2 regions of the Pseudomonas sp. AC532 genome follow, and region 2 is predicted to be linked to the other one. Evidence: predicted binding sites of a transcription regulator. Region 2 holds the regulator's gene; the other holds the start of a gene.

Region 1 (15,665 bases), 640 kb from region 2:
GAGGGTGGTGCCCGGGCCGAACTTGAACATCGGCTTCATTTCTTCATCGGCGCCCACCCGTGAGCGCGGCACAACCGCGGTCTCGCCGCCGGACAAAGCGCCTGGCTGGCTGACGATCGGGTCTTCGGTGATGGTCACCGTCAGGCTGCCATGGGTCACGGCGGCAGGCTGCACACGCACGTTCTGGCCGATCACGATGGTGCCGGTACGCGAGTTGATGATGACCTTGGCGACCGCCTGCCCGACATCGACCTCGAGGTTCTCGAGGATCGACAGGTAGTCGACACGCTGGCTCGGGTCGAGCGGCGCGCTGACGCGAATCGAGCCACCATCGAGCGCCTGAGCCACGCCGGGGCCAAGCAGTTCGTTGATGTGGTCGACGATGTTCTTGGCGGTGGTGAAGTCCGGGCGATTGAGGTTCAGCGTCAGGGTATTGCCCTGATCGAAACCGCTCGGCACCGGACGTTCGACCGTGGCACCACCGGGGATGCGGCCAGCCGAGGGCACGTTGACGGTGATGCGCGAGCCGTCGGCGCCACTGGCATCGAAACCGCCCACCACCAGGTTGCCCTGGGCAATGGCGTAGGTGTTGCCGTCGATACCCTTGAGTGGCGTCATCAGCAGGCTGCCACCGCGCAGGCTCTTGGCGTTGCCGATGGAGGAAATGGTGATGTCGATGGTCTGCCCGGGCTTGGCGAACGGCGGCAGGTCGGCATGGATCGACACCGCGGCGACGTTCTTCAACTGCACGTTGCCGCCTTCCGGCACCTTGATACCGAACTGCGCCATCATGTTGTTGAAGGTCTGCACGGTGAAGGGCGTCTGGGTGGTCTGGTCGCCGCTGCCATTGAGGCCCACGACCAGGCCGTAACCGATCAACTGGTTACTGCGTACACCCTGGATGCTGGCCAGGTCCTTGAGCCGCTCGGCTTGAGCGGTGGAGGCCAGCAGCAGCGCCGCGACAGTGATGATCCATTTGCGCATGATCAAGAACCTCAGAACGGCCACAGCGGGCTGACGAAAAAGCGATCCAGCCATCCTGGCTGACTGGCATCGGCGAAGGCGCCGGTGCCGGAATAGGTGATGCGTGCATCGGCGATACGGGTCGAGGCCACCGTGTTGTCACGGGCGACGTCGTCGGAGCGAACCAGCCCGGCTATACGCACCAGTTCGTCACCGGTATTGAGCGTCATCCACTTCTCGCCGCGTACCACCAGCAGACCGTTGGGCAGCACCTCGGCCACGGTAACGGTGATCGAGCCGGTCAGGCTGTTGCTCTGCCCGGCCTGGCCGGAGCCATTGGTGTCACGCTGGGCACCGTACTGGGCGCTGAGCCCCAGGTTCTCGGCCTTCAGCGGGTTGAGGCTGGAACTGGGATTGTCGATCGACACACCACCGCCAAACAGCGAGGTCAGGCCAATGTTCGCGTTGCTGTCCTTGGACATCTGCGAGCTGGCGTTCTTGCTGGCCTGCATGCGTTCACTGAGGCTGATGGTGATCACATCGCCGACGCGAAACGCCTTGCGGTCGCCGTACAGGTTGTTCTCGAAACCCGACTGGAAGATCGAGCCATTGTTCTGCGCAGCCGGCAACGGTGTGCGCGGCAGCACTGGCGCGTAGTACGGGTCGTTGGGCTTGGCGGCAGGCGCCATGCAGCCAGTGAGCACTACACTGCCGAGAATCGAGAACACACACACCAAGCGGTTCATAACCACTACCTCACAACGTTCAGGCGTATCGAGGGGCGGGCTGTCGCCCTACCCCGGGTCTTAAAGGTTCTGCGTGATGAAGGACAACATCTGGTCGGCGGTGGAGATGACCTTGGAGTTCATCTCGTAGGCGCGCTGGGTGGTGATCATGTTGACCATCTCCTCGACCACGCTGACGTTGGAGTTCTCCAGGGTGTTCTGCAGCGTCGTGCCCAGCCCGTTGAGGCCCGGCGTACCCACTTGCGGGGCACCGCTGGAGGCGGTTTCCAGGAACAGGTTGTTGCCGATCGCCTCCAGGCCCGCCGGGTTGATGAAGTCGGTGATCTGGATGTTGCCGACGATTTGCGGCTGCGGGTTGCCGGTGGTGGTCACCGACGCGGTACCGTCTTCACCCACGGTGAACGTACGCACTTCCGGCGGCAACACGATAGCCGGCTCCAGGGCGAAACCCTGCGAAGTCACGACCTGGCCATCGGAGTTCAGGTGGAAGCTGCCATCACGGGTGTAGGACACCGTGCCATCGGGCATCAAAACCTGGAAGAAACCACGGCCATTGATCGCCATGTCCATCGGCTGCTCGGTGGTTTGCAGGCTGCCGGCGGTGAAGATCTTCTGCGTGCCGTTGATGCGCACACCGGTACCCAGTTGCAAGCCGGACGGCAACTGGCTGTCCTGACTCGACTGGCCGCCGGGCTGGCGACGGATCTGGTACAGCAGGTCCTCGAACTCGGCGCGATCGCGCTTGAAGCCCGTGGTGGACACGTTGGCCAGGTTGTTGGAAATGGTCGTCAGGTTCATGTCCTGAGCGGACAGGCCGGTCTTGCTGACCCAAAGTGCCGGAAGCATAGCGTTTCTCCTCGGGCGCCGGATTCATGGCGCCGCGCGTTTGGTTATCAGGTCATTTGCAAGACACGCGCCATAGCGGTGTCATTGTCTTCGGCCGTACGCATCATCTTTACCGACAGCTCGAACTGCCGGGACAGCGCCAGGATCGAGGTCATTTCCTCGACCGCGTTGACGTTGCTGGCCTCGAGAAAGCCCGAGGTGATCTGCACGGTGGCATCCGCCTCTGGCGGCTGCGGGCCGGTGAAGCGGATCATGCCGTCGCTGCCTTTCTGCATCTGTTTCAGGTCAGGATTGACCAGCCGCAACCGGTCAACCTCGGCGAGCACCCGCGGCGCTTCGCCCAGGGCACGAATGCTGATGGTGCCATCCTGGCCGATCTCGATCTTCTGCTCCGGCGGCACGGCAATCGGCCCGGCATTGCCCATGACCGGCATGCCATTGCCGGTGCGCAGCATGCCCTGGGCATCGACGTTCAGGCTCGCGGTACGCACATAGGCCTCGGTGCCATCCGGCGCCTGCACGGCCAGCCAGCCCTTGCCGCCAATCGCGACATCCAGATCACGGCCGGTTTCCTGCAGGGCGCCCGGCGTAAAGTCGGTACCGGGTCGCTCGCTCATGGCGAACACTCGCGACGGCTGAGTCTCACCAAAGATCGGCATCGAGCGCGCCTGCTCGAAATCGCGGCGGAAGCCGGTGGTGGAGATGTTCGCCAGATTGTTGGCGTGGGCACGCTGGGCCAACGTGTTGTTGTGGGCACCAGTCATGGAGACGTACAGCATCTTGTCCATGTTTCCTCCGAGGTGGGGCAACTCGCCCGCGACTCTGACAAGAGCTTAAAAGCAATTGGCGTGCCATGGCTTATAAAAACACATAAGCCATTGATTTTATTTGAATAAATAAAACAGAACAGGCTCCCGAGGGAGCCTGTAATTTGTCGCTTGGCGAGTTGTTGCCGCTGGCGGCAACAACTCCCTGACGCCTATCAACGCAGGTTGATGATCGTCTGCGTGATGGCGCTCTCGGTCTCGATGGTCTTGGCATTGGCCTGGTAGTTGCGCTGGGCGACGATCAGGTTCACCAACTGGTCCGACAGCTCGACGTTGGAGTCTTCCAGCGCGCCGGACTGCAGCGTACCCAGCGTGCCGCTTTTCGGCGTGCCTACCACCGGCTCGCCGGATGCCGACGATTGAACCCAGGCAGTTTTACCGACCGGCGTAAGCCCCTGCATGTTGGCAAAGTTGGCCAGCACCAACTGGCCCTGAACCTTGGTCTGGCCGTTGGTGTAACGCGCGAACAGCACGCCGGTCTCATCGATCTCCAGGCCCGACAACTCACCGGTGCTATAGCCGTCCTGGACGACCCTGGCGACCGAGAACGTGCTGTTGTACTGGGAGGAGCCGCGGAAATCGAACTTCACCGCGTCGCTGGCATCCGAGCCATTGGCCGCCCAGGTAGTGCCTTCGGCATTGGTGGGCGCTGCCGGAATCCAGCCATTCATGCTGATGGTGCCATCGGGGTTGACCGTGAGCCCGGCGCTCAACGCAGTCGGATCCACGGTCTGCAACTTGCCCGAGGCATCGAAGCTTATGCTGGCGGAAAGCGGCTGAGTGTTGGCAGGGTTCAGCGGGTTGCGACCGTCGACGAGGATTTTTACGTCCCAGTTGTTGGCATCGGTCTTCACGAAATATTGAGTGAAGGAATGCGCGTTGCCCTGGGCATCGTAGATGTTGACCGATGTGGAGCGGTTGTAGCTGGTCGGGTCCGCAGGGTTGAAGGAGGCGTTGGCAGCCGTGGAGCCCGCGGTATTACCCGCCGCGTTGGCAGCTGCAAGCTGTGCCGGCGTCGCCGCCGCGGTCGCTGCAGCAATCTGAGCAGGCGTCGGATTGGGGACACCAGGCAGGAGGGATCCATTGAAAGCGGTTTGGAAGGCGCCATCAAAGGCACTCTGGCGTAGCACCGGAACGGTTTCGGTCGAGTTCAGGTTGAATGGCTGGGTAATCGTACTGGTCGAGCGCGGCGCCTGACTGGCTGTTTCCACCCTCAGGTTGCCGATGATGCCGTTCTGCAGATTGCCGTTAGCGTCTACGCCATAACCCTGCAGGTTATGCCCGAAATTGTTGACGATGAAACCTTCGCGATCAGTACCGAAATAACCGGCACGGGTGTAGCTGATATCACCGTTGTTGCTGGTGCGGAAGAAGCCACTGCCGTTGATGGCGAGGTCCAGCGAGTTCTGGGTGTAGTTGATGTTGCCCTGGCTGAACAACTGCGACACGTCGCTGAGCAGCACACCGCTACCGATCGGGTTCGAGCCGCTGCTGAGCATCGACGAGGCATAGAGGTCGGCGAACTCCGCACGTGACTGCTTGAAGCCCGCGGTACCGGCGTTGGCGATGTTGTTACCCGTTACGTTAAGGTCACTGGTCGCAGCGCGCAGGCCACTAAGACCGATATTGAACGACATGAAATTCTCCTTGCCGATACCCGGCAGTTACAACCTGTTAGTTACTGACCAATGACCTGCACTTGCGACAGCGGCACATTGCCGATTCCTGCAAGGTTGAGCATCAATTCGTTGCCGCCCAGCGTCACGCTGTCGACGTTGGCCGGCAGCATGGTGTGCAGCCCCTTCGTCTCGTTGCCGTACGTTGCCTGGGCCTCGAACCGGTAGGTGCCCGGCTTCATCACGTTGCCGCTGGAGTCCTTGCCGTCCCAGATAAAGTTGACGTTGCCGGCCTTCTGCTCACCCAGGTTGATTCGGCTGACCACCGCGCCGGAACCGTCATAGACGTTGACGTACACGTTGCTACTGCTGGTCGGTAGCACGGCGCTGGCCTTGAAGCTCTCGCTGGTATCGACCACGGCCTTGTCCACCGGCACGATCACTTTGCGACCGACCAGCGAAGACGCCTGCAGAGCTTGGGAAGACTGATAACCCGAGAGAATGGTCTCCATGCTCGAGTTGAGCTTCTCGACGCCTTCCACGGTACTGAATTGCGCCAGCTGTGCGATGAACTCGCCGTTGCCCTGGGGCTCCAGCGGGTTCTGATTGTTCAGCTGCGCCACCAGCAGATTGAGAAACTGGTCCTTGCCCAGTTCCTTGTTCTGCGTGGTGTCCTGCTTGACCTGAAACTGATCCAGTACCGAACTGGAGCCGACGCCATCAACAGTGCTCATCTCTCACTCCCGGCTTACTGACCCAAGGTCAGGACGCGCTGCATCATCTGCTTGGCGGTATTCATCATTTCCACGTTGGTCTGGAAGGCGCGACTGGCGGAAATCATGTCCGCCATCTCCTCGACCACGTTGACGTTGGGGTAATACACATAACCGGCTTCATCGGCCGCCGGGTGGTTCGGCTCGTAGCGCGGCATCAGGCTGCTCTGATCCTCGACGATACCCAGCACCTGCACGCCGGCACCCGACTGATCCTGGTCGGCGAACAGCGAACCGTTCTCGCCACCCTGTGCCTGCTGAAAGACGGTCGCGAACACCGGGTGCCGCGCCCGATAGGTCTGGTCGATGCTCGACGAGACCGTTTCGGCGTTGGCGATGTTGCTGGAGATGGTATTCAAGCGAGTGCTCTGGGCACTCATGCCGGTTCCGGCGATGTTGAACACGCTGGTAAGTGACATGTCGGGCTCCTTTATTCACCACGCAGGGCGCTTACGAGCCCTTTGAATTTGCTGTTGAGAAGCGTGAAGCTGGTCTGGAAGGCCACCGAATTCTCGGCATAGTTGGCCTGCTCTACCTGCGCGTCCACGGTGTTCTGATCGATCGAGGGCGCTGTGGGGATGCGGTAGGCCAGGGCCGCATCACCCATTGGCACGCCTTCTGCTGCAATATGGCGACTGTTGGTGGTCTTCAGGCCCGCATTGCCGGTGCCGCCGCTCTTGGCGGCCTGCTGGGCCAGCACAGAGGCGAAGTCCAGATCTCTGGCCTTGTAGTTGGGGGTGTCGGCGTTCGCCATGTTGTTGGCCAACACCTCGGCACGCTGGGCGCGGAAGCCCAATGCCTTCTCATGAATACCCAATGCGCTGTCGAAACTGATGCTCATCTCAGGAACCTTTGCCATGGCGGCTAGCCTGTTTTCGTGCAAAGTTCTCAGCAAAGCACGTGCCAATTTATTTTTTTCTTTATAAATCAGCTTGATGAGCAATAAAGGAGTCGAGCAGAGAGGCTAAGCGGCAAAGCTTTTCCGCCGGTTGGCAAGGTGAAGGCGGCAATTGCCGAGCGGCTTGCCGCTTTTCTGACGCCCAGGTGACGGAACACTGTCAGTCATCGAAGGGATTTTGCAGAAACGCAAACGGGAGGCCTGGGCCTCCCGTCTTGAGCAGCTGCAATCATTTGGCTTTGTAAATGATCCCGGGACTGCACTGCACCATCTGGTACTTCTCCGGCAAGCCATTGAGGGCTTCGGAAGCACCGAGAAACAGATACCCGCCAGGCTTGAGCATGGCGTGGATGCGCGTGAGGATGTCCTTCTTGACGTCAGCCGAGAAGTAGATCAGCACGTTGCGGCAAAACACGATGTCGAACTTGCCCAGGCTGGCATAGCTGTCCAGCAGGTTCAGCGGGCGAAACTCGACCCGACTCTTGATCGCCGGCTTGACCACCCAGCGCCCCGGCCCCTTGGGGTCGAAGAAGCGCTGCAAACGCTCCTGGGCAAGGCCGCGGCCCATGGCCAGGCTGTCGTACTCACCCGACTTGCAGTTGTTGAGCATGGTCGGCGACAGATCCGTTGCAACGATCTGCACCCCGGTCTTGAGCTGACCAAGGTTGCTGCGCTCGAATTCATCGATGCTCATCGACAGCGAATAAGGCTCCTGCCCCGAGGAGCAGGCTGCCGACCAGATACGCAGACGCTGTCCCGGGTACGCCTTGATGAGCTCCGGCAACACGCGATTCTTGAGCACTTCGAATGGATAGGCATCGCGAAACCACAGGGTTTCGTTGGTAGTCATGGCATCGACCACCTGCTCACGCAGGCCACTGCGTGGCTGAGTCTGCATGCGCTGCACCAGTTCTCCGAGAGACTTGATGCCATTGGTTTCCATCAGTTTGTTCAGCCGGCTGGAGACCAGGTACTGCTTATTGCTACCCAGCACGATGCCACAGGCTTTTTCCAGAAAGATCCGGAATTGCTCAAAATCCAAATTACCTGAAGACACTCGCGCAGCCTCGCCCATCTGAAAAGTAGAACGACAAGCGAGCCACTGCGCACCTGCCGATTATGCTACTGCCGCCAGATAGATCGGGCGGCTGATACGTCATGTCGATTGAACGCTCGCCTTGATGCGTTCGACCACTCGAGAGGCCAGATCATCCGGACGAAATTTCGCCAGGAAGTCGTTGGCCCCCACCTTCTTGACCATCGCCTGGTTGAACACCCCGGACAGCGAAGTATGCAGCAGTATATGCAGCTTCTGCATGCGCGGGTCGGAGCGTATCGCGGCGGTCAGTGTGTAGCCGTCCATCTCGGGCATCTCGATGTCGGAGATGAGCATCAGCAGCTCCTGCTCCGGCGATTTGCCCTCGTCTGCCATGGCACGCAGGAAATCCAGCGCCTGGCGACCATCATTCAATGCCGTCACCTCGACGCCGATGGTCTGCAGGCAGCGCATCACCTGCTTGCGGGCAACCGACGAGTCGTCGACGATCAACACGTGCTGGCTGACGGCCTTGGTCTGGGTTTCGGCGTCGACCACGCCCACGGAAATCACTTCGGAAGTCGGCGCCACCTCGGCGAGAATCTTCTCCACGTCGATGATTTCGACCAGCTTGTCGTCCAACCGCGTAACCGCCGTCAGGTAGTGATCACGCCCGGTCCCCTTGGGTGGCGGGTGGATTTCTTCCCAGTTCATGTTGACGATGCGCTCGACAGAACGCACCAGGAAGCCCTGCACCTTGGTGTTGTACTCGGTGATGATGACGAAGCTGCCCTCCAGATCACCCAGCGGGCGCTTGCCCGTCGCCATGGATAGATCGAGGATCGGAATGGTGCCGCCACGAATGTTCGCCACGCCGCGAACCACCGGGCTCGACTTCGGCATTATGGTGAGTTTCGGGCACTGAAGTACCTCCTTCACCTTGAAGACGTTGATCCCGTAAAGCTGTGAGCCATCGAGACGAAACAGCAGCAGTTCCAGGCGATTCTGCCCAACCAGCTGAGTGCGCTGGTTGACCGAATCCATCACACCGGCCATGTGTGGGCCCTCATTAATTCAGTAACGCATCTGATTTGGTCAGCGTAGCAGGCGGCACGCGCTTTGCTTCTAACCAGGCATGAATGCACAAACGACAATTATTCGACGCGCGATGGCCAAGAGCCTTCGATGCCTGGCAGTTTTACCTGCTTTACTGGCGCTCGGCTATAGCACGCTGTCAACTGCCTCCGTCACCCTGCCCGATCAGCTTATCGGCGAGAGTCAGCGCTTTCTTGAGCAGGCTGTTGATGAGTATTTGCAGCGCAGCAACATTCAGGCTCGCCACGAGATCGAGATCAACCGCCTGGACCCGCGCTTGCGGCTGCCGTTGTGCGATCAGCCACTGACCACCACCCTGGAAACCCCGGCCGAACCGGTAGGCCGGGTGACCACCCGGGTACGCTGCGACGGCACCTCCCCCTGGACGGTATTCGTGCCAGGGCAGGTTCGCCTGTTCCGCGAAGTGGTCACCGTGGTGCGCCCCATCAAGCGCGACGGGGTATTGAACGAAGCGGACATCATGCTCGCGGAACGCGATGTGGGTCTGCTCAACCAGGGCTACCTGACAGATCTCGGGCAGGCCCTCGGCAGGAAAGCGACACGCGCCATGCAGCCGGAGCAGGTGCTGGCGCCGGTGTATATTCGCCAGGCCGAGGCCATTCGTCGTGGTGACCAGGTGGTGATCAGTGCACGCAGCGGGGGCATCAATGTGCGCATGCCTGGCGAAGCCCTCTCCGACGGCACCGTGGGCAAACAGATCAGTGTGCGCAACCAGCGCTCACAGCGGGTGGTACGGGCTCGGGTAATCGGCCCAGGGCAGGTTGAAGTATCGATGTAGGAGTCTGCGGACTCATTTGCCGAAAGGATTGTCAGAGCTCTGGCTGACTGATGAAGCAGCGTGTTTTAGACTGTGCAAGCGACGCGATTTTTTTGCCTAAAGTTTTCTCGGAAGTCGCCGACACACTAGGCAAGCGTCCAAACCCTGTCAGAGGTTCTGCATCATGGTCATCGATTTCAATCGGCTCAACAGCACCACGCCAGCCAGCACCACACGTGCAGGTAGCACCCAGGGCGGCAAGAATGAAGCCGCCGACAAGGCCGCAGGCAACGAAGCCGCGAGCCAGAAAGCAGCCCTTGGCGGCAAGAGCGGTGAATCCGTTCAACTGAGCAGTGAAGCTCAGCAGCTGCAGAAGACCGTGGACAAGCTGCGCGACCAACCGGTCGTCGACACCGATCGGGTCGCCAAACTGAAGCAGGCCGTCGCCGATGGCAGTTATCAGGTCGACAGCCAGCGCGTCGCCAGCAAGCTGCTCAATTTCGAATCCCAGCGCTAGTCTGCGGGCTTGCACTGGGGTGTTGGACGCCCGGGAACCGTTTCGATGTGTGCCAGCCACGCGGCTAGCCCTCTTCGAACGAGTTGCCCCCCCAGAGAGCCCGTTATGAACGCTAAAACCCTGCTTGACCTGTTCAATGAAGATATCGGCCATGCAGGCCGGTTGCTTGAGCTGATCGAGGCCGAATTCCAGGCCTTGAGCGAACATGACCTTACCCGCCTGCAACAGATCCTGGCCGACAAGCAGCCTCTCCTTGCCTGCCTGGACCAGCACGGCAGACAGCGCTCCCAGACACTGATGAACCTCAACCTGAGCGCCGACCGCACCGGCTTGCAGGCGCTCGCCCAGGGTTCCGATCAGGGCGATGCCCTGATGGCCAGCAGCGACCAGCTGAGCGCTCTTCTGGAAAGCTGCCAGAGCGCCAATCTGCGTAACGGCCGCGTGATCCGCTCAAGCCAGACCTCCACCGGGAAAATGCTTGGTATCCTGCGTGGCAACGAGACACCTTCGCTCTATGACAGCAGCGGCGGTACCGCTAAGATTGGCAGCAAGCGCCCGCTTAGTCAGGCCTGAATATAACGACAAGATGCGCAATGATGCCGAAATGGCATTATCATAGGCGCAGCAGTACCTTGCCCCGGAGATCACTGGACCGTGTCCAACCCCTTCGTTCAGGACGATGGCCCGCAACCCCCGAAAGTGCTCAAGGCACCCATGGAAATCGTTGCCAACCTACGCCTTCTGCAACACCACCATGACCCCTTGATCATCATGTTTCAGGAACGCAACCAGCGCTTCCAGAGCTATGTCATCGAAGTGGACCGTGATCAGAATTTACTGATTCTCGATGAAATGATCCCGAGCGACGGCGAACGCTACATGCAGAACGGCGAAGCCTTTCGCGTCGAGTCGCTGCATGACGGCGTGCGCATAGCCTGGGACTGCCCGACGAGCATGCAGGCCGGCGAATTCCAGGGCGAGCGCTGCTATGTAGGAAGCATCCCCGCAGAGATGCTTTATCACCAGCGCCGTAATGCATTTCGCGCCGCGCTGAAGCAGTCGGATCAGGTCAAGGTCGAGCTGGGCGGCAGTAGACTGCGCTCCCCCCTGGAAGGCCAGATGCTCGACATATCCGCCTCGGGCTGCAAGGTGCGCCTGCCTGGCGATGCCAGCGAAAAGCTGCAGCCGGGTCAGGTCTACGAAGGCTTCCATGCATTGTTGCCGGTAGGCCGCCTGGACGTCGCCGTCGAGCTGCGCCATGCACGCTATGATGACAAGCTCGACCTCACCTTTGTCGGTCTGCATTTCGCCAACATGAGTGGCCTGCAGCAGCGCCTGATAGAGCGCTTCGTGTACCAGTTGCAACGTGAGGCGCGGCGCTTCGAGAACGATACCTTTCTCTGACGCCCGCCTTCGAAACCTTCAGGTCTGCGGTGCGCCCGCAGGCCTGCCTTCGTCATCTTCCTCGTTGCGCACTTCGGGATCGACTGCGACCGAATCCTGCATCTGGTCCTGAATCACCTGCTCATCGACCCGCGGATCCAGCGCTGCCATCAGCGGAGAAGCCGTCATGTTCACCGGCATGGCCACGTGCTGCAGCGGCGCATCATCGACCTGATGAAGATGCGTGACGATGTTCGAGCGCACCCGCCAGACCAGGAACAGCCCGCAGAGGCAGAAGAAGGCATACAGCATGTTGGCGCCGAAGAAGCGCATCAGCACTCCTACCAACAGCGGGCCGATACAGGCACCGACGCCAAAGGTCACCAGCAACATGGCGGTCAGCGATACGCGCCGATCGGCCTCGACGTGGTCGTTGGCGAAGGCAACCGCCAGGGGATAGAGGCTGAATTGCAGCATGCTGACCACGAAACCGACCGAAATCAGCAACAGCAGCGGCGCTTCGGTGAGGATCGCCAGCGGCGCCGCGACCAGCGCCATCAAGCCGGCCATGCCGCGTATCAGTTTGACCCTGTCGAAGCGATCCGACAGCCAACCCAGCGGCGCCTGCACGATGAGACCGGCGAGAATGCAGCACCCCATGAATATCCCGATCTGCTCGGTGGCCAGCCCCATATCCGTAGCGTAGAGCGGCGCAAGACCGTAGAAGGCGCCGATCATCAGGCCGGCCACGCCGATGGTAGTCAGCGACAGCGGCACACGCTTGATGAAGAAACGCATCTCCAGGGGCGCCGGGTGCAGGGGCAACGGGTGCAGGCGCCGAGTGAGCGCCACCGGCACCAGGCACAGGGCAAAGGCCAGGGCCACCAGCATCAGCAGTTCCAGCCCCAGGGTGGGATGCACCACCAGAACCAGTTGACCGAGCACCAGGCCGAGGTAGGATGCCGCCATGTAACCGGCGAACACCAGGCCACGCTGCTTGGTATCGGCCTGCTCGTTCAGCCAGCTCTCGATCACCATGTACTGGCACATCATGCCCAGCCCGACCAGCACGCGCAGGACCAACCAGGCGGGCAGCCAGTCAAGCAGACCATGCCCCAGCACGGCGGCGGTGACCACACCTGCACAGGCCACATAGGCACGGATATGCCCGACCCTGGCGATCAGCCGGTGGCCGATCTTGCCGCCCAGCACCAGGCCGAAATAGTTGGCCGCCATCAGCGCACCCGCCCACACACCCTCCCCGGACTCTGCCAGGCGCAACGCCAGGTAGGTACTCAGAAGGCCGGAGCCCAGCAGCATCAGTACGGTGGCGATATACAGCGAACTGAAGGACTTCCAGATCATGCGCATTAGACAGCAACGACTCCTTGTAACCAGCCGAGCAGACCGCTCAACCTAAACCAAAACGGATACCCAACACGGCAAACGGCATTCCAGAAAAGGGGGGTGCTCGTGCCGTGCCATATTGAGGATGCGCACTGCGCAACAGTTCATTATTCCCGCGACGATCAACGCCAGGCTCGGTTCAACTCAGCCCGCGATGCCACCCTCCAGTACCGCCAGGCGCGCTTCGAGCTCGCTGATCCTGGCTTCGAGCGCTTCCAGACGCTCGGCAGAAGATCCCGCAGTTGGCCGCTCTGCGTGCCCTGCCCGCTCCTGGATCTGCGCCTGCAACTCGGCCGGATCGCCCAGCAGGTGGGCGTAGCGGTCTTCGCGCTGGCCAGGCTGGCGCCCCACCAGACTCACCAATTGCCGGGCGATCAGGCGTTCGAGGTGATGCTGCACCTGGTCGGCGTCATCGAAGTCATGCAGGCGGTTACTGCGCGTCAGCAATTCGCTGATGGTCTGCGGGCCACGCAGCAGCAGCAACCCCACCAATGTGACCTGCGGGGCCACCAGTTCCAGCGCCTTGTCGGCCCGTTGCTCCCAGCGATCGGCACGGCTGCCCATCACCAGTCGCGCCAGGCCCCGCTCCTCCAGGCTGCGCAAACCCTGGCCGACGGCACCTTGAGTAAGGTTCATCAGCGGGTCGCGACTGGTCTTCTGGTTGCACGCCAGCAAGAGCGCATTAAGGGTCAGGGGATAGGCTTCTGGAGTCGTCGCCTGCTTCTCGATCAGGCTTCCCAGAATGCGAGCCTCGACGGCAGTCAGCGGCTCTGCGCCTGATACATCGTTAGGCTGATCGGACATATCGCTTACCTGGGCTGGAAGGAAAGGCCTAGGGTAGCCTGCTGATTGGCAGATAACACGCCTGACGCATTATTTTGCATCGCGTGATGCCGCGATTTTCCGGGATCAGGGGAGCGCCTGGAAAAGCATCGACGCAAATGAGAGGAATTTGTATTGACTCTTATTCGAGAATGATTATTATCTACTTCGTCAGCTGCGAAGCTGGCTTGATAATCTGAATGCATCCACACGGAGGCTCCAGATTATCTCCTCATCAGGCTAATCACGGTTATTGACCCGGCTTTTTGCCGGGTCTTTTTTTGCTTTTTTTCAGGCTAACGCAAACTGTCGACTGGACCACATCCGCGCCGCAGGATGATGGCGTCCCCTGCTGGAATCGAACCAGCATCTAGCCCTTAGGAGGGGCTTATTCTATCCGTTGAACTAAGGAGACTCGTGCAAACCGGCGTCATCGCAACGGCCGGCCGGCATGTTAACCATCACGGCGACATTTGTCATGCCGTTGCCGCCCTGCCTGGCCTCATGCTGCCGGTTCGAACATCCTGACGACCGTTATTTCAGTGGTTTTCATCCGCGCTTGCAACTGCTGTTCCTGCTCACGCACCCGGTGCACCGCCTTTTCCTTCACATGCCCATAGCCGCGAATCTGCTCCGGAAGCTCGGCAATGGCCAGCGCGGTCTGATAGTTGGCGGCGCTCAAGCCATCCAGCAGCGCGGCGATGCTGCATTCGTAATCCTCGATGAGCTGGCGCTCAAGTTTGCGCTCTTCGCTGTGCGAGAACGGGTCCAGCCAGGTGCCACGTAGCCCGCGCATGGCCGAGAGCAACCTGAATGCCTTCAACATCCAGGGACCGAAACTGCGCTTGCGCGGCTCGCCGGTCGCCTTGTCGACAGGGGTGAGCCAGGAAGGCGCCAGGTGGAATTGCAGGCGGTAGTGCCCCTCGAATTGTGCCTGCAGCGCCTCGGTGAAGGCTGCATCACTGTACAGGCGCGCCACCTCGTACTCGTCCTTGTAGGCCAGCAGCTTGAAGTAATAGCGCGCCACGGCCTGGCTCAGCCGCTGGGAGGGGTCGCTATCACGGGCGCTGACGCGCATCACCAGTTGTCGGTAGCGCTCGGCATAGGCTGCATTCTGGTAGGCCGTCAGGCGTGCACTGCGGTCCTCGATCAGTTCCTCCAGCGTCTCGCAGCGCGGCGCCGTCGCGTTGACAGGCCGCACCAGGCGCTCGATCGCTGCGGCGTCATGGGCAGCGCGCCGCCCCCAGAGAAAGGCCTGCTGGTTGAATGCCACCGCCACATCGTTGAGTTCGATGGCCCTGTCGATCGCCTGAGCACTGACCGGCACCAGCCCCTTCTGGTAGGCATAGCCAAGCATGAACAGGTTGGTGGCGATGCTGTCGCCAAGCAGGCGAGTGGCCAGCTGGGTGGCGTCGACGAACCAGGTCTTCTCGGCGCCCACCGCATCGATCAGTGCCTGGCGCATTGCCTGGCCAGGTACCTGGGCATCCGGGTTGCGGGTGAACTCGGCGGTAGCCGCCTCATGGCTGTTGATGACCGCATGGGACACCTGCTCGTTGAGTTTGGCCAGGGCGTCCTCGCCCGCGGCCACCACCAGATCGCAGCCGATCAACAGGTCGGCCTCGCCCGCGGCGATGCGCACCGCATAGATGTCATCCTGGCGTGCAGCAATGCGTACATGGGTATTCACCGGGCCGAACTTCTGCGCCAGCCCAGCCTGGTCCAGCACGGTACAGCCCTTGCCTTCCAGGTGCGCTGCCATGCCCAGCAGTGCGCCCACCGTGGTCACGCCGCTCCCGCCAACGCCGGGCAACAGAATGCTCCAGGGCCTTGCCAGAGAAGGCAGGCGCGGCTCTGCAAGCGCCACGAACAAGGCGCCCGCGCCGACCGCCTGTGGCTGGCGCAATTTGCCGCCATGCACGGTGACGAAACTGGGACAGAAGCCCTCCAGGCAGCTG
Region 2 (15,665 bases):
GCCGAGGCCCTGTTTGGCGCCCAGACCCAGCGCGCGGTCAACAACTTCCCAGTGTCCGGCCTGGCCATGCCGAAAGCCTTCATTCGCGCGCTGGTGTTGGCCAAGGCCGCCGCCGCCCGCGCCAACGTCGACCTGGAACAGATTCTGCCTGCCCAGGGCGACGCCATCGTCTCGGCATGTCAGCAACTGCTGGCCGAAGACTTCATGCAGCATTTTCCGGTGGACGTGTTCCAGACCGGGTCCGGCACCAGCTCGAACATGAATGCCAACGAGGTGATCGCCACCCTGGCCACGCGCGTTCTCGGCGAGCCGGTCAACCCCAACGACCACGTCAACTGCGGGCAGAGTAGCAACGACATCATTCCAACCACCATCCACGTCAGCGCGGCGATCGAGGTGAGCGAACGCCTGTTGCCGGCCCTGGGTCACCTGCTCAAGGTGCTGTGCGAGAAGTCGCTCGAGGTCCAGCCCTATGTGAAGACCGGGCGCACCCACCTGATGGACGCCATGCCCGTGCGCATGAGTCAGGTGCTCGACGGCTGGGCGCAGCAGATCCAGGGCAATATCCAGCTGCTCAGCAGCCTCCTGCCGGCGCTGCAGGCCCTCGCCCAGGGTGGCACCGCGGTCGGCACGGGCATCAATGCCCATCCACGCTTTTCCGAACTGTTCTGTCAGGAGCTCAATGCGCTGACCGGACGGCAGTTCACGCCTGGCAGCAACTTCTTTGCCCTGATCGGCTCGCAGGACACCGCCGTGGCGCTTTCCGGGCAACTCAAGACCACCGCGGTGTCGCTGATGAAAATCGCCAACGATCTGCGCTGGATGAACTCCGGGCCGCTGGCCGGCCTCGGCGAAATCGAACTCGAAGCGCTGCAGCCTGGCTCCTCGATCATGCCGGGCAAGGTCAATCCGGTGATCCCGGAAGCGACGGCGATGGTCGCCGCGCAGGTGATCGGCAACGACGCTGCGATAGCGGTGGCTGGCCAGTCCGGCAATTTCGAGCTGAACGTGATGTTGCCGGTGATAGCTCACAACCTGCTCGGCAGCATCGAGTTGCTGACCAACGTCAGCCATCTGTTGGCGGACCGTGCCATCGCCAGCTTCAAGGTCAATGAGCCCAAGCTGAGGGAAGCGCTGGGCCGCAACCCGATTCTGGTTACGGCACTGAACCCGCTGATCGGCTACCAGAAGGCCGCGGAAATCGCCAAGAAGGCTTATCGGGAAGGCCGGCCGATCATCGATGTAGCCGAAGAAATGACCGAGCTGGGGCGCGCCGAACTGGAGCAATTGCTCAACCCCGAGCGGCTCACCGAAGGCGGCCTGTAACGCCGGTCATTGCAACGTTTGCCAAGGCACGGGGGCACACTCATGGAGCAGTGGAAACGACTCGTCGAGGCTGGTAACCGCTACTTCAACGAAGGCGCGTGGGTCGAGGCGCGTGAGCAGTACCTGCAGGCGCTGGCCCTGGTGCAGGTGCTGTTCGAGCGCTGGCGGGATGCCGATACCGCGGTGGCGGCGCTCGTCGTGTCCCAGCACAACCTGGCCGACCTGCAGGTGACGATCGGCCACCCGGAGGAGGCGGCCGAGCACCTTTGCGCGTGCCATGAATACCTGTTGCGCTGCGTGAGCAGCGAACAGCTGACGCCAGCCCTGCGCCAGGCTGCACTGAATCACAGCAGACACACCTACGTCAGTCTGTTGAACTTTGTGGCCGAGCACGGGGCCTACCCCCGTACAGATCGAGTGCTGGGTGCCCATGCGCCTGGCGATGCATCACCGACAGCACGCTCGGCGTCTGTCATTCGTCAGTACCATTAGAAGGAGTGAAACCATGCCGTATAGCCTGCCTGCTCTGCCTTACGCCTACGATGCCCTGGAGCCGCACATCGATGCGCAAACCATGGAGATCCATCACAGCAAGCACCACCAGACCTACGTCAACAACCTCAACGCGGCACTCGAAGGCAATTCGCTTGGCGAGCTGCCAGTCGAAGAGCTGCTGACCCGCCTCAAGGAAGTACCCGAGGACAAGCGTGGTGCGGTCATCAACAACGGTGGTGGGCATGCTAACCACTCGCTGTTCTGGACGGTGATGAGCACCAACGGCGGTGGCGAACCCCAGGGTGAACTGAAAGCTGCGATTGACAGCCAGCTCGGTGGCCTGGAAGCGTTCAAGGAAGCCTTCACCAAGGCTGCATTGACCCGTTTCGGCAGCGGCTGGGCCTGGCTCAGCGTAACGCCGCAGAAGAAGCTGGTGGTCGAAAGCACCGGTAACCAGGACAGCCCGTTGATGAATGGCAATACGCCGATTCTCGGCCTGGACGTTTGGGAGCACGCGTACTACCTGCGTTATCAGAACCGCCGTCCGGAGTACATCGGCGCATTCTACAATGTCGTCGACTGGGCCGAAGTGGCGCGTCGTTACCAGGCTGCCCTGGCCTGAGCGATGCAGCGCAATCGACCCGGATTACGCATGGGCCCGTTTCACGGGTTCATCGTCGCCAATCGTCGTTGGTTGCGTTACGCGCTGGGTGTGATGCTGCTCTTCGTGGGCGTGATCGTTCTTGCCTCGAAGTTTCAGGCCTGGATATGAGAAGGGCCGGCAATTGCCGGCCCTTCTTCATGTATGCAGGCTGAAATCCCGCGCGCTACCCTTCCTGCGCCCAGCCTTCATTCGCCCTCGTCGAAGTAGTTGTTGATCAGGTCGACAAGCGCCTGCAGTGCTTCCTCGTCCCGCTCGCCGTCGGTGTGCAGGTGCACCGGAGTACCTTTGCCTGCAGCCAGCATCATCACCGCCATGATGCTTTTGCCGTCGACCAGACTCTGCGGGTCGCGACCGATTTTCACCTGGCACGGGAAGCGCCCCGCCACGCCGACGAACTTGGCGGCCGCGCGTGCGTGCAAACCGAGTTTGTTGATGATGGTGATTTCACGGGCAGGCATCGCGGCTGTTCCTTAACTGAGGTCGCGGTGGCGGATCTGAACATTCTTCAGCAGTGGCTTGAGGGCGTTGCCCAGACGGTTGGCGAGGTAGACCGAGCGATGATGGCCGCCGGTACAGCCTATCGCGACCGTAACGTAGGAGCGATTGCTGGCGGCAAAACGCGGCAACCACTTATGCAGGTAGGCAAAGATATCCTGGTACATGTCCTCGACATCGGCCTGGGCTGCCAGGTACTCCTCGACAGGCTGCTCGAGGCCGGTGAAATCACGCAGCTCGGGTTTCCAGTAGGGGTTGGGCAGGCAGCGCACGTCGAACACCAGGTCGGCGTCGACCGGCATGCCGCGCTTGAAGCCAAAGGATTCGATCAGGTAGGCGGTTCCCGGCTCCGGCTGGTTGAGCAGGCGCAGCTTGAGCGTGTCGCGCAACTGGTAGAGGTTGAGGTGGGTGGTGTCGATCTTCAGGTCGGCACGGTCGATGATCGGCGTCAGCAGCTTGGTTTCGGCGCTCATCGCTTCGGCCAGCGAACGTTGTTCGTTGGTCAGCGGATGACGCCTGCGGGTTTCCGAAAAGCGCTTGAGCAGGGTTTCTTCGCTGGCATCGAGGTACAGCACATCGCAGTGGATGTTGCGACCTCGCACCTCGTCGAGCAATTCGGAAAAACGCTTCAGCTGGCTGGGCAGGTTGCGCGCATCGATCGATACCGCCACCTGCGGGTGCAACAGCTCGGTATGCAACAACGCACGTTCCGCCAACTCGGGCAGCAGGCCGGCGGGGAGGTTGTCGATGCAATAGAAACCGTTGTCCTCGAGCACGTCGAGGGCTGTGCTCTTGCCCGAGCCGGAACGGCCACTGACGATGATCAGGCGCATGGGCTCATCCTGTGGGGCTAGTGGCCGTTCTGCACGTTCACGACGGTCTGGTACAGGGAGGCGCTGTCCTGGGCCTGGCGAAGTTGCTCACGAACTTCTTCACGGTCGAACATGCTCGCAATCTGACGCAGCAGCTCGAGGTGCTCGTCGGTCGCTGCCTCAGGAACCAGCAGGACGAACAGCAGATCGACGGGAGCGCCGTCGATGGCGTCGAAGTCGACCGCGGTGCTCAACTTGAGCAAGGCGCTGATGGGGGTGGTGCAGCCAGGCAGGCGGCAGTGCGGGATGGCGATGCCATTGCCAAAGCCGGTCGACCCCAGTTTCTCCCGGGCGACGAGGCTTTCATAGATGATCTGGCCATCGAGATCGGGCAGGTCACGCGCGATCACGGCGGCAATCTGTTCGAGTACACGCTTCTTGCTGCCGCCCGGCACGTTCACGAGGGAACGGCCGGGGGTCAGTATGTTTTCAAGTCGGATCATAGGAGAAGGACGAGGTCAGCGGGCCATTGCACCCTGCTGACGGTCGAGCTGTTTTTCCTTGTGCTTGATGAGTTGGCGGTCGAGTTTGTCGGTCAGTAGATCAATGGCTGCATACATGTCGTCGTGCTCGGCGTTGGCGACCACTTCGCCTCCGGCAATGTGCAAGGTCGCTTCGACCTTCTGCTTGAGCTTCTCGACCTCCAGGATGACCTGCACGTTGGTGATCTTGTCGAAGTGCCGCTCGAGGCGTCCGAGTTTCTCCTCGATGTAGCTGCGTAGTGCGTCTGTCACATCCAGCTGGTGCCCACTGATGTTGACTTGCATACCGCTTCTCCTTGTTGCCGTGTGTGAGTGGCAGGTTGGAGAACCTGCCACAGGAACACTGGGGCTTGCTACGCGGTACCTCTAAAAACTACCTACGTTGCCATCTGCGTCAAAAACAGACTCAAATGCTCATTTACAGCTCGTAAACTGCGCTTTTCGCCTGTTTTTTCCTTGCGCTAACTGCCTCGCCAACGTCTTTAGAGATACCGCTACAAGGGCACCTTACATCAGTCGCTTGCGTTCGCTCGAAGGTGCTATACCGAGCGATTCACGGTACTTGGCGACTGTTCGGCGCGCCACTTGAATGCCCTGTGCTTCCAGTAAACCAGCGATCTTGCTATCGCTCAATGGCTTTTTCGCATTTTCCGCCGCGACCAGTTTCTTGATGATCGCGCGGATGGCGGTGGAAGAACATTCACCGCCTTCGGAGGTGCTCACATGGCTGGAGAAGAAATACTTCAGCTCGTAAATACCACGCGGGGTGTGCATGTACTTTTGCGTGGTGACGCGTGAAATGGTCGACTCGTGCATGCCCACCGCCTCGGCGATGTCGTGCAGCACGAGCGGCTTCATGGCCTCGTCGCCGTAGTCGAGGAAACCACGCTGATGCTCGACGATCTGCGTAGCGACCTTCATCAGGGTTTCGTTGCGGCTCTGCAGGCTCTTGATGAACCAGCGTGCTTCCTGCAACTGATTGCGCATGAAGGTGTTGTCGGCGCTGGAGTCGGCGCGTTTGACGAAGCCGGCGTACTGGGCATTGACGCGCAGGCGCGGCATGGCTTCCTGGTTGAGCTCCACCAGCCAGCGGTCGTTGTGTTTGCGCACGATGACGTCAGGCACCACGTACTCGGGCTCGCTGGATTCGATCTGCGAGCCGGGCCGCGGGTTGAGGCTCTGGATCAGCTCGATGACCGGGCGCAGCTCATCTTCCTTGAGCTTCATGCGGCGCATCAGCTGGCTGTAATCGCGGCCGCCGAGAAGGTCGAGGTAATCGCTGGTCAGGCGCAGGGCTTCGCTCAGCCATGGCGTGCTGGAAGGCAACTGGCGCAGTTGCAGCAGCAGGCATTCACGCAGGTCGCGCGCCGCGATGCCCGAGGGCTCGAACTGCTGGATGCGGTGCAGCACCGCCTCGACCTCGTCGAGCTCGACATCGAGTTCGGGGTCGAAGGCATCGGTAATTTCTTCGAGCGTCTCTTCCAGGTAGCCCTGACCATTGATGCAATCAATCAGGGTCACGGCGATCAGGCGATCCTTGTCCGACATCGGTGCCAGGTTGAGCTGCCAGAGCATGTGGCTCTGCAGGCTTTCCCCTGCCGAGGTGCGGGTGGTGAAGTCCCATTCGTCGTCGTCGCTGCTTGGCAGGCTGCTGGCGCTGGTCTGGTAGACGTCTTCCCAGGCGGTGTCGACAGGCAGCTCGCTGGGAATGCGTTCGCCCCATTCGCCTTCTTCCAGGTTGTCGACGGTCTGCGTATTTTCCTGGAAGGTCGGTTCCTGAAACTTTTCTTCCTGGGCGGCGGCGGTCGTGGCGCTTTCTGCGCCATCGGCCATGGGGTCCGAATTGTCGAAGTCGTCGCCTTCCTCCTGACGCTCGAGCATCGGGTTGGACTCCAGCGCCTCCTGGATTTCCTGTTGAAGGTCCAGGGTCGACAATTGGAGCAGGCGAATGGCTTGTTGCAGCTGCGGTGTCATCGTCAGCTGCTGGCCCATTTTCAGGACTAGCGATGGTTTCATTGCAGACCTTATCCGGCGTCTGTGCGCAATCGACGGCATGGCGACAAAGCGCCACTATAAAGCAAATTATATGCCTGAACCCGAGCGCTTTGCCTAGGGGCTGTTACCATTTCGTCACACCGATACGGCGGCGATGGTAGCTGGCTCCAGCAGGCGCTCATCGATGGGGAAGCCTGTCACAGACGGAATTCGTGGCCCAGATAGACTTCCTTGACCACCTGATTGGCGAGGATGGCGGCGGAGTCACCTTCGGCGATCAGTTGCCCGTCGCTGACGATATAGGCGGTTTCGCAGATATCCAGGGTTTCACGCACGTTGTGATCGGTGATCAGTACGCCGATGCCCTTGGCCTTGAGGTGATGGATGATCTGCTTGATGTCGCCAACGGAGATCGGGTCGACACCGGCAAAGGGTTCATCGAGCAGAATGAATTTCGGCGAGGTGGCAAGCGCCCGGGCGATTTCCACGCGGCGGCGTTCACCGCCGGACAGGCTCATGCCCAGGTTGTCGCGGATGTGCGTGATGTGGAATTCCTGCAGCAGGCTCTCGAGTTCCTGCAGCCGCTGGTCGCGGTTCAGGTCCTTGCGCGTCTCCAGGATGGCCATGATGTTATCGGCGACGCTGAGCTTGCGGAAGATTGAGGCTTCCTGCGGCAGGTAGCCGATCCCGGCGCGAGCACGGCCGTGCATGGGTTGGTGGCTGATGTCCAGATCGTCGATCAGTACCCGACCCTGGTCAGCCTGAACCAGGCCCACGATCATGTAGAAGCAGGTGGTCTTGCCTGCGCCGTTGGGGCCTAGCAGGCCGACGATCTGTCCGCTGTCGATGCTCAGGCTGACGTCGCGCACGACCTGGCGGCCCTTGTAGCTCTTGGCCAGATGCTGGGCTTTCAAGGTGGCCATGGTTATTGGCCCTGCTCGGCTGCGGGTTTTTTCTGCGGCTGGATCACCATGTCGATGCGCGGGCGCGGGCTCGACACGTTGGTGCCTGTGGCGCGGCCGGCGTTGACGATCTGGCGGCGCGTGTCGTAGACGATCTTCTCGCCTTCGAAGGTATTGCCTTCCTGCACGACCTTGGCCTGGTCGATCAGCACGATGCGCTCATTGGCCGCGAAGTACTGGATGGTCAGGCCATAGGCCTTGACGATCTGCTTGTCGGCCGCTGGCTGCTGCTCGTAATAGGCCGGCTTGCCGACCGACGTGAACACGTCGATATCGCCCTGGGCGTTCTGGGTGATGGTGACGGTGTCGCCGGTGATCTTCAGGGTGCCCTGGGTGATCACCACGTCGCCGCGGTACACCGCCACGCCTTGCTTGTCGTCCAGTTCGGCGCTGTCGGCCTGCACGCGGATCGGCTGATCGCGATCGCTCGGCAGAGCCCAGGCGCTTGCGCTTCCTAGCGTTGCGCCGAGGCTGAGAAGTAGGGGGAGGGTTTTAACGAACCTCATGCTGGCCTCTTACGTTGGACTGCAGGAGCATCCTGCCGTCATTCAAGTACGCTTTCATTCCTTGTGCCGTGGTCACCCCGTTGGCTGCGTCGATTCTAACGGCTTGCTCGGTCTGCGCATATTCCTTCTGCGGGAATACGGTCAGGCGGCTGGTGGTGAGTATAGTGGGGCGGCCTTTTTCGTCGGTGCGCTCCACGCGTACCTGGTCGATCAGTTCGACCTGATCGCCATCGGGGCCGACTTCGCCGCGCGCGCTGCGTACCTTCCAGGGAAACTCGGTGCCGCGAAAGAGGTTCATGCGCGGCTCGGTGAGCATCGTCACATCGGTGCTCTGCACATGCTCGAGGCGGTCACTGGTGATATCGCTCTGTACCTTGCCGTCCGGCAGGTACTGCACGCTACGGGCGTTGATGGCGTAGAAATCGATCGGGTTGTCCGGGCCTGTCTGCTGGGGGCGGCCGGAAAAGCTGTCCGGGTTGATGTTCCAGTAGCCTGCGGCGACCAGCAGCAGGGCGCCAAGGATCAGCAGGACGGGAGTGATGAATTTGCGCAGCATCGGCAGGCCCTAGAGGTAGGCGGACTGGGCGGCTTCGAGAGTGCCCTGGCCACGCATGATGAGTTCGCAGAATTCGCGCGCCGCACCTTCGCCGCCGCGGGCCTGGGTGACGCCGTGGGCGTGTTCGCGGACGAAGTCGTTGGCGCTGGCGACCGCCATGCCCAGGCCGACCCGGCGAATCACCGGCAGGTCGGGCAGGTCATCGCCCAGGTACGCGACCTGCTGGTAGTCCAGGCCGAGCTCGGCGAGCAGTTCGTCGAGCACGTCGAGTTTGTCTTCGCGGCCCTGGTACAGGTGCTGGATGCCGAGGTTCTGTGCGCGGCGCTCGACGACCGGAGTCTTGCGGCCGCTGATGATGGCGGTGCGCACGCCCGAGTTGATGAGCATCTTGATGCCCTGGCCGTCCAGGGTGTTGAAGGTCTTGAACTCGCTGCCGTCGACCAGAAAGTACAGCTTGCCGTCGGTGAGCACGCCATCCACATCGAAGATGGCCAGTTTGATGGCGCGCGTGCGCTGTAGCAGTTCGTTCATCACATTACCCCCGCACGCAGCAGGTCGCCAAGGTTGAAGGCGCCTACCGGGTAGCCATTCGAGTCGACCACCACCAGGGCGCTGATCTTGTTGTCTTCCATTATCTTCAGGGCCTCGGCGGCAAGCATGTCGGCGCGGGCGGTCTTGCCGCGCGGGGTCATGACGTCGTCGATGCGCGCGTCACGCACGTCGATGCCCTTGTCCAGGGCGCGGCGCAGGTCGCCATCGGTGAATACACCGGCCAGGCGGCCGTCTTCTTCGAGCACGGCGGTCATGCCCAGGCCTTTCTGGGTCATTTCCAGCAGCGCATCGCGCAGCCCGGTACCACGCTTGACCTGCGGCAGGCTGGCGCCGGCGTGCATGACGTTCTCGACCTTGAGCAGCAGGCGCCGGCCGAGGGCGCCGCCCGGGTGCGAGAAGGCAAAGTCTTCGGCGGTGAAGCCGCGGGCTTCCAGCAGGGCGATGGCCAGTGCGTCACCGAGCACCAGTGAAGCGGTGGTCGAGGAGGTCGGCGCCAGATTGAGCGGGCAGGCTTCCTTGGCGACGCGGGTGTCGAGGTTCACCTCGGCGGCCTTGGACAGCGGCGACTCCGGGTTGCCGGTCATGCTGATCAGGGTGATGCCGAGGCGTTTGATGAGCGGCAGCAGGGTGACGATCTCGGCCGTGGAGCCCGAGTTGGAGAGTGCGAGCACCACATCTTCACGGGTGATCATGCCCATGTCGCCATGGCTGGCTTCGGCCGGGTGAACGAAAAAGGCGGTGGTGCCGGTGCTCGCCAGGGTCGCCGCGATCTTGTTGCCGATGTGCCCGGATTTGCCCATCCCTACCACGACCACGCGACCCTTGCTGGCCAGGATAAGCTCGCAGGCCTTGACGAAATTGGCGTCGATGCGAGGCAGCAGCTCCTGTACCGCCTCGATCTCGAGGCGGATGGTGCGTTGGGCGGAATCAATAAGGTCGCGGGTCTGGTTCATGCTCGGCTTGGGCTGCTGGACGAAAAAGACAGGGATTATAGCGGGAAAGGCCACCGGACTCACCATTCATGCTGCGCCTGCGAAATGGTAAAACTGTCACATACCTGAACGTGCGCGCCGCTTGGCTTTGGCGGGCCATAGTGCAAATGCTATAGTCCGCAGCCAATTTTCGGCCCGTATGACTGATGGTCGTGCCCTTATCCCCATGCACGGCGTCTATTAGGAAGGCTGTACGCAATGGAGTTCCGATGAGCGCCGAAAATCAGTACGCGGTCGAACTGAGAAACGTGAGTTTCCAGCGCGGCGCGCGTCATATCTTCAAGAATGTCGACATCTGCATCCCGCGGGGCAAGGTCACCGGGATCATGGGGCCCTCGGGCTGCGGCAAGACCACCCTGTTGCGGCTGATCGCCGCCGAGTTGCGCCCCAGTGCCGGGGAAATCCACGTCAATGGCCTGAACCTGCCCGATCTGTCGCGCAGCGAGCTGTTCGACATGCGCAAGCAGATGGGCGTGCTGTTTCAGAGTGGCGCGCTGTTCACCGACCTCGATGTGTTCGAAAACGTGGCCTTCCCGCTGCGTGTGCATACCCAGCTTCCCGAAGAAATGATTCGTGACATTGTTCTGATGAAGCTGCAGGCGGTTGGCTTGCGTGGGGCCATCGAATTGATGCCCGATGAGCTCTCCGGCGGCATGAAGCGACGGGTCGCGCTGGCCAGGGCGATCGCCCTGGACCCGCAGATCCTCATGTACGACGAGCCGTTCGTCGGGCAGGACCCGATCGCCATGGGCGTGCTGGTGCGCCTGATCCGTCTGCTCAACGACGCGCTGGGCATCACCAGTATCGTGGTGTCTCACGATCTGGCCGAGACCGCGAGCATTGCCGACTACATCTATGTGGTGGGCGACAGCCAGGTGTTGGGCCAGGGAACGCCGGCCGAGCTGCGTGACTCGGATAATCCACGAGTGCGTCAATTCATGCAGGGCACACCGGACGGACCGGTACCTTTCCATTTTCAAGCGCCTAGCTACCACGACGATCTATTGGGAGGGCGCTGATGCGCAGGACATCTTCACTCGAGCGCGTGCGCCTGTTCGGGCGTGCGGGCATCGATGTGGTCGCCGCGCTGGGGCGTTCGACGATCTTTCTGTTGCGCGCGCTGTTCGGGCGCGGCACATCGGGCAATTCGCTGCAACTGCTGATCAAGCAGCTGTATTCGGTTGGCGTGCTATCGCTGGCCATCATCATCGTCTCCGGGCTGTTCATCGGCATGGTGCTGTCGCTGCAGGGCTTCAGCATCCTCGCCAAGTACGGCTCCGAGCAGGCGGTGGGGCAAATGGTGGCGCTGACCCTGCTGCGTGAGCTGGGGCCGGTGGTCACGGCGCTGCTGTTCGCCGGGCGCGCCGGATCGGCGCTGACGGCCGAGATCGGCAACATGAAATCCACCGAGCAGTTGTCGAGCCTGGCGATGATCGGCGTCGACCCGCTCAAGCACATCGTCGCACCGCGGCTGTGGGCCGGGTTCATTTCCATGCCACTGCTGACCATGATCTTCAGCGTGGTGGGCATCTGGGGCGGCGCGATGGTCGCCGTCGACTGGCTGGGCGTTTACGAGGGCTCGTTCTGGGCCAATATGCAAAACAGTGTTTCGTTCCGCGAAGACGTACTCAACGGGATAATCAAAAGCCTGGTCTTCGCTTTCGTCGTCACCTGGATCGCCGTGTTTCAGGGATACGACTGCGAGCCGACTTCGGAAGGCATCAGCCGCGCCACCACCCGTACGGTGGTGTACGCCTCGCTGGCCGTTTTGGGGCTGGATTTCATTCTGACCGCTTTGATGTTTGGAGATTTCTGATGCAAAACCGCACGATGGAAATCGGTGTCGGCCTGTTCCTCCTCGCCGGCTTGCTGGCCCTGCTGCTGCTGGCGCTGCGGGTCAGTGGTCTGGCCCCTGGCAGTGCCGTGGATACTTACAAGGTGTATGCGCACTTCGACAATATCGCCGGGCTCACCATGCGTGCCAAGGTGACCATGGCGGGCGTCAGCATCGGCCGTGTGACGGCCATCGATCTGGACCGCGACAGCTACACCGGGCGCGTAACGATGGAACTTGATGGCAATGTCGACAATCTTCCGGTGGACTCCACCGCGTCGATCCTGACCGCAGGGCTGCTCGGTGAAAAGTACGTGGGCATCAGCGTTGGCGGCGACGAAGAGCTGCTGGCCGATGGTGGAACCATTCACGACACCCAGTCTTCTCTGGTGCTCGAAGACCTGATTGGCAAGTTCCTGCTCAATTCGGTCAACCGGGATCAGGACAGCCAATGAGGTACCCGACGATGATCAAGACCGTGCGCAACAGCCTAGTCGCTCTGCTGGCCAGCTTGCCGCTGCTCGCCCTGGCCGCACCCGCCGCCCACGAGGTCGTGCGGGAAACCACCGATACGCTGCTGGCCGACCTCAAGGCCAACAAGGACGAATACCGCAAGAACCCGGATGCCTTCTACAACTCGCTCAACGAGATCCTCGGGCCGGTGGTGGATGTCGACGGCGTGTCGCGCAGCGTGATGACGGTGCGCTACTCGCGTGACGCCACGCCCGAGCAGATGGCCCGCTTCCAGGAAAACTTCAAGCGCAGCCTGATGCAGTTCTATGGCAACGCGCTGCTCGAATACAACAATCAGGACATCCGCGTGATCCCGGCGTCCGGCAAGCAGGATCCGCAGCGCACCTCGGTGAACATGGAAATCCGCGACGGCAAGGGCACGGTCTACCCGCTGTCGTACACCATGGTCGCCATGGACGGTACCTGGAAATTGCGCAACGTGGTGATCAACGGCATCAACGTCGGCAAGCTGTTCCGCGACCAGTTCGCCCAGTCTATGCAGACCAACCGCAACGACCTCGACAAGGTTATCGACACCTGGGCCGACACCGTGGCACGGGCCCGTCAGGCGCGGGGTACGTCGTGAGTTCGTCAGCGATCGTCGAACAGGCGCCGGGTCTGCTGGCGCTTTGCGGTGTGCTCGACTACCAGAGTGGCCCCGCGTTGCGCGAGCAGGGCGGCCGGCTGATTCGCGACACCCGGGGTGATGCCTGTGTGGTGGATTGTTCGGCAGTGGAGAAGTCCAGCAGCGTCGGCCTGTCCCTGCTGCTGTGCTACACCCGAGACGCCCGGGCTGCGGGCAAGGTGCTGAGCATTCGCAACCTGCCGCAGGACATGAGTGGGATCGCCAAGGTGTGCGAATTGCACCACGTGCTGCCCCTGCAAGCCTGAAGGCGCCGTCGGCCAGTTGGCGCTTCGGCTCGGGCCGCGGCCTTTGGCGACACTGACCACGCCGAAAATTGCTCCCGGCAAATTTTTGGTATGATGCCTGCCCCCATGTCTACAGGCGCTTGCCGAGGCCGCAGGCGGATCGTGTGGCCAGCATCGTAGCTGCCCGACCTCCGCGCAATGTCCGGCAAACGCAGTAAACAGGCGCTGCTCTGCGGCGTTTACGCTTATTGAATACGTTGATCGAGGTTGAGCATGCAGGCCCTTGAGGTAAAAAGTTTCTTGGAGACCCAACTGCCGGATGTTCAGGTGGAGGTCGAGGGCGAAGGCTGCAATTTTCAGCTCAACCTGATCAGCGATGAGCTGGCGGGCCTCAGCCCGGTCAAGCGTCAACAGCAAGTCTACGCTCACCTCAATCCCTGGATCGCCGATGGCAGTATCCACGCCGTGAGCATGAAATTCTTCAGCCGTGCCGATTGGGCCGCGCGCTCCTGAGACGACGAATTAGCTATGGATAAATTAAGCATTACCGGTGGCGTGCGCCTCGACGGCGAGATCCGCATATCCGGCGCCAAGAACTCCGCGTTGCCGATTCTGGCAGCGACCCTGCTTGGCGATGCGCCGGTGACCATCTGCAACCTGCCGCACCTGCACGACATCACCACGATGATCGAGCTGTTCGGCCGTATGGGCATCGAGCCGATCATCGACGAAAAGCTCAGCGTCGAAGTCGACGCACGCACCATGAAAACCCTGGTCGCGCCGTACGAGCTGGTGAAGACCATGCGCGCCTCGATCCTGGTGCTCGGCCCCATGGTCGCGCGTTTCGGTGAAGCCGAAGTGGCGCTGCCCGGCGGCTGCGCCATCGGTTCGCGTCCGGTCGATCTGCACATCCGCGGCCTCGAAGCCATGGGCGCGGTGATCGACGTCGAAGGTGGTTACATCAAGGCCAAGGCGCCGGAAGGCGGTTTGCGCGGCGCGCACTTCTTCTTCGACATGGTCAGCGTTACCGGCACCGAGAACATCCTGATGGCCGCCACCCTGGCCAAGGGTCGTACCGTGCTGGAGAACGCCGCCCGTGAACCGGAAGTGGTGGACCTGGCCAACTGCCTGATCGCCATGGGCGCGAAGATTCAGGGCGCCGGCACCGACACCATCACCATCGATGGCGTGGAGCGCCTGCACGGCGCGCGTTTCAACGTGATGCCCGATCGGATCGAAACCGGCACTTATCTGGTCGCCGCTGCCGCCACCGGCGGTCGTGTCAAGGTCAAGGACGCCGACCCGAGCACCCTGGAAGCGGTGCTCGCCAAGCTGCAGGAAGCGGGCGCCGAGATCACCACCGGTCCCGACTGGATCGAACTGGACATGAAAGGCAAGCGGCCCAAAGCCGTGAGCCTACGCACCGCGCCGTACCCGGCGTTCCCGACCGACATGCAGGCGCAGTTCATTGCCCTCAATGCCATTGCCGAAGGCACGGGCACGGTGATCGAGACGATCTTCGAAAACCGCTTCATGCACGTTTACGAAATGAGCCGCATGGGCGCGCAGATCCAGGTCGAAGGCAACACCGCCATCGTTACCGGCACCGCGCAGCTCAAAGGCGCGCCCGTGATGGCCACCGACCTGCGCGCTTCGGCGAGCCTGGTGATCGCCGCGCTGGTAGCCGAGGGTGACACGCTGATCGATCGCATCTACCACATCGACCGTGGCTACGAATGCATCGAGGAGAAACTGCAATTACTGGGGGCGAAGATTCGCCGCGTGCCGGGCTGACCCCATGCTGACCATTGCCCTGTCCAAAGGCCGCATTCTCGATGACACCCTGCCGCTGCTCGCGGCGGCAGGCATCGTGCCGACCGAGAATCCGGACAAGAGCCGCAAGCTGATCATCCCCACCACCCAGGACGACGTTCGCCTGCTGATCGTGCGGGCCACCGATGTGCCGACGTACGTCGAGCACGGCGCTGCCGATCTCGGCGTCGCCGGCAAGGACGTGCTGCTCGAATACGGCGGCCAGGGCCTCTACGAGCCGCTGGACCTGCGCATCGCCCGCTGCAAGCTGATGACCGCCGGTGCGGTCGGCGCCGCTGAGCCCAAGGGCCGTCTGCGCGTGGCCACCAAGTTCGTCAATGTCGCCAAGCGCTACTACGCCGAGCAAGGGCGCCAGGTCGATATCATCAAGCTGTACGGCTCCATGGAGCTGGCCCCGCTGGTGGGCCTGGCCGACAAGATCATCGACGTGGTCGACACCGGCAACACGCTGCGTGCCAACGGCCTGGAAGCGCAGGAGCTGATCGCCCACATCAGTTCGCGCCTGGTGGTCAACAAGGCGTCCATGAAGATGCAGCATGGCCGTATCCAGGCCCTCATCGATACGCTGCGCGAAGCGGTCGAGACGCACCATCCGCATTGATGCTCTCCGGCGCGGCCTGCTCTGGGCCGCGCAACGCCTATCCGTGCCATAGCCAATTTTTCAGGTGCCCACACGGAGAGGCCTGTTAATGTGGCGCCTGAAAAAACTCCAGATGAG

What was found. Region 2 encodes sigma-54, which starts transcription at its own class of promoters, with help from an activator protein. Its sites were predicted from a motif close to ANTGGCATNNANNTTGCTNT; they were not measured.
Region 1: flgB (flagellar basal body rod protein FlgB) is a predicted target of sigma-54. The motif match lies at 6,660-6,679, and genes of this name have one in related genera.

What each region holds. Positions count from the first base shown of each region.
Region 1 covers NZ_OZ409888.1:4,511,695-4,527,359, reverse strand. Annotated here, with positions in the region: gene ACZ0AV_RS21045 (flagellar basal body P-ring protein FlgI) at 1-984, opposite strand, end outside; gene flgH (flagellar basal body L-ring protein FlgH) at 996-1,709, opposite strand; gene flgG (flagellar basal-body rod protein FlgG) at 1,770-2,555, opposite strand; gene ACZ0AV_RS21030 (flagellar basal body rod protein FlgF) at 2,603-3,343, opposite strand; gene ACZ0AV_RS21025 (flagellar hook protein FlgE) at 3,538-5,019, opposite strand; gene flgD (flagellar hook assembly protein FlgD) at 5,061-5,732, opposite strand; gene flgC (flagellar basal body rod protein FlgC) at 5,747-6,190, opposite strand; gene flgB (flagellar basal body rod protein FlgB) at 6,202-6,612, opposite strand; gene cheR (protein-glutamate O-methyltransferase CheR) at 6,899-7,726, opposite strand; gene ACZ0AV_RS21000 (chemotaxis protein CheV) at 7,826-8,761, opposite strand; gene flgA (flagellar basal body P-ring formation chaperone FlgA) at 8,841-9,599, shown strand; gene flgM (flagellar biosynthesis anti-sigma factor FlgM) at 9,763-10,095, shown strand; gene ACZ0AV_RS20985 (flagella synthesis protein FlgN) at 10,201-10,668, shown strand; gene ACZ0AV_RS20980 (flagellar brake protein) at 10,750-11,499, shown strand; gene ACZ0AV_RS20975 (MFS transporter) at 11,518-12,849, opposite strand; gene ACZ0AV_RS20970 (YceH family protein) at 13,030-13,689, opposite strand; tRNA gene ACZ0AV_RS20965 (tRNA-Arg) at 14,048-14,122, opposite strand; gene ACZ0AV_RS20960 (indolepyruvate ferredoxin oxidoreductase family protein) at 14,210-15,665, opposite strand, start outside.
Region 2 covers NZ_OZ409888.1:3,874,756-3,890,420, forward strand. Annotated here, with positions in the region: gene fumC (class II fumarate hydratase FumC) at 1-1,326, shown strand, start outside; gene ACZ0AV_RS17980 (DUF2753 family protein) at 1,369-1,818, shown strand; gene ACZ0AV_RS17985 (superoxide dismutase) at 1,832-2,443, shown strand; gene ACZ0AV_RS17990 (HPr family phosphocarrier protein) at 2,671-2,943, opposite strand; gene rapZ (RNase adapter RapZ) at 2,956-3,813, opposite strand; gene ptsN (PTS IIA-like nitrogen regulatory protein PtsN) at 3,831-4,295, opposite strand; gene hpf (ribosome hibernation-promoting factor, HPF/YfiA family) at 4,311-4,619, opposite strand; gene ACZ0AV_RS18010 (RNA polymerase factor sigma-54) at 4,842-6,350, opposite strand; gene lptB (LPS export ABC transporter ATP-binding protein) at 6,527-7,252, opposite strand; gene lptA (lipopolysaccharide transport periplasmic protein LptA) at 7,255-7,797, opposite strand; gene lptC (LPS export ABC transporter periplasmic protein LptC) at 7,784-8,353, opposite strand; gene ACZ0AV_RS18030 (KdsC family phosphatase) at 8,363-8,884, opposite strand; gene ACZ0AV_RS18035 (KpsF/GutQ family sugar-phosphate isomerase) at 8,884-9,858, opposite strand; gene ACZ0AV_RS18040 (ATP-binding cassette domain-containing protein) at 10,107-10,916, shown strand; gene mlaE (lipid asymmetry maintenance ABC transporter permease subunit MlaE) at 10,916-11,713, shown strand; gene mlaD (outer membrane lipid asymmetry maintenance protein MlaD) at 11,713-12,186, shown strand; gene ACZ0AV_RS18055 (MlaC/ttg2D family ABC transporter substrate-binding protein) at 12,198-12,830, shown strand; gene ACZ0AV_RS18060 (STAS domain-containing protein) at 12,827-13,135, shown strand; gene ACZ0AV_RS18065 (BolA family protein) at 13,388-13,627, shown strand; gene murA (UDP-N-acetylglucosamine 1-carboxyvinyltransferase) at 13,643-14,908, shown strand; gene hisG (ATP phosphoribosyltransferase) at 14,913-15,548, shown strand.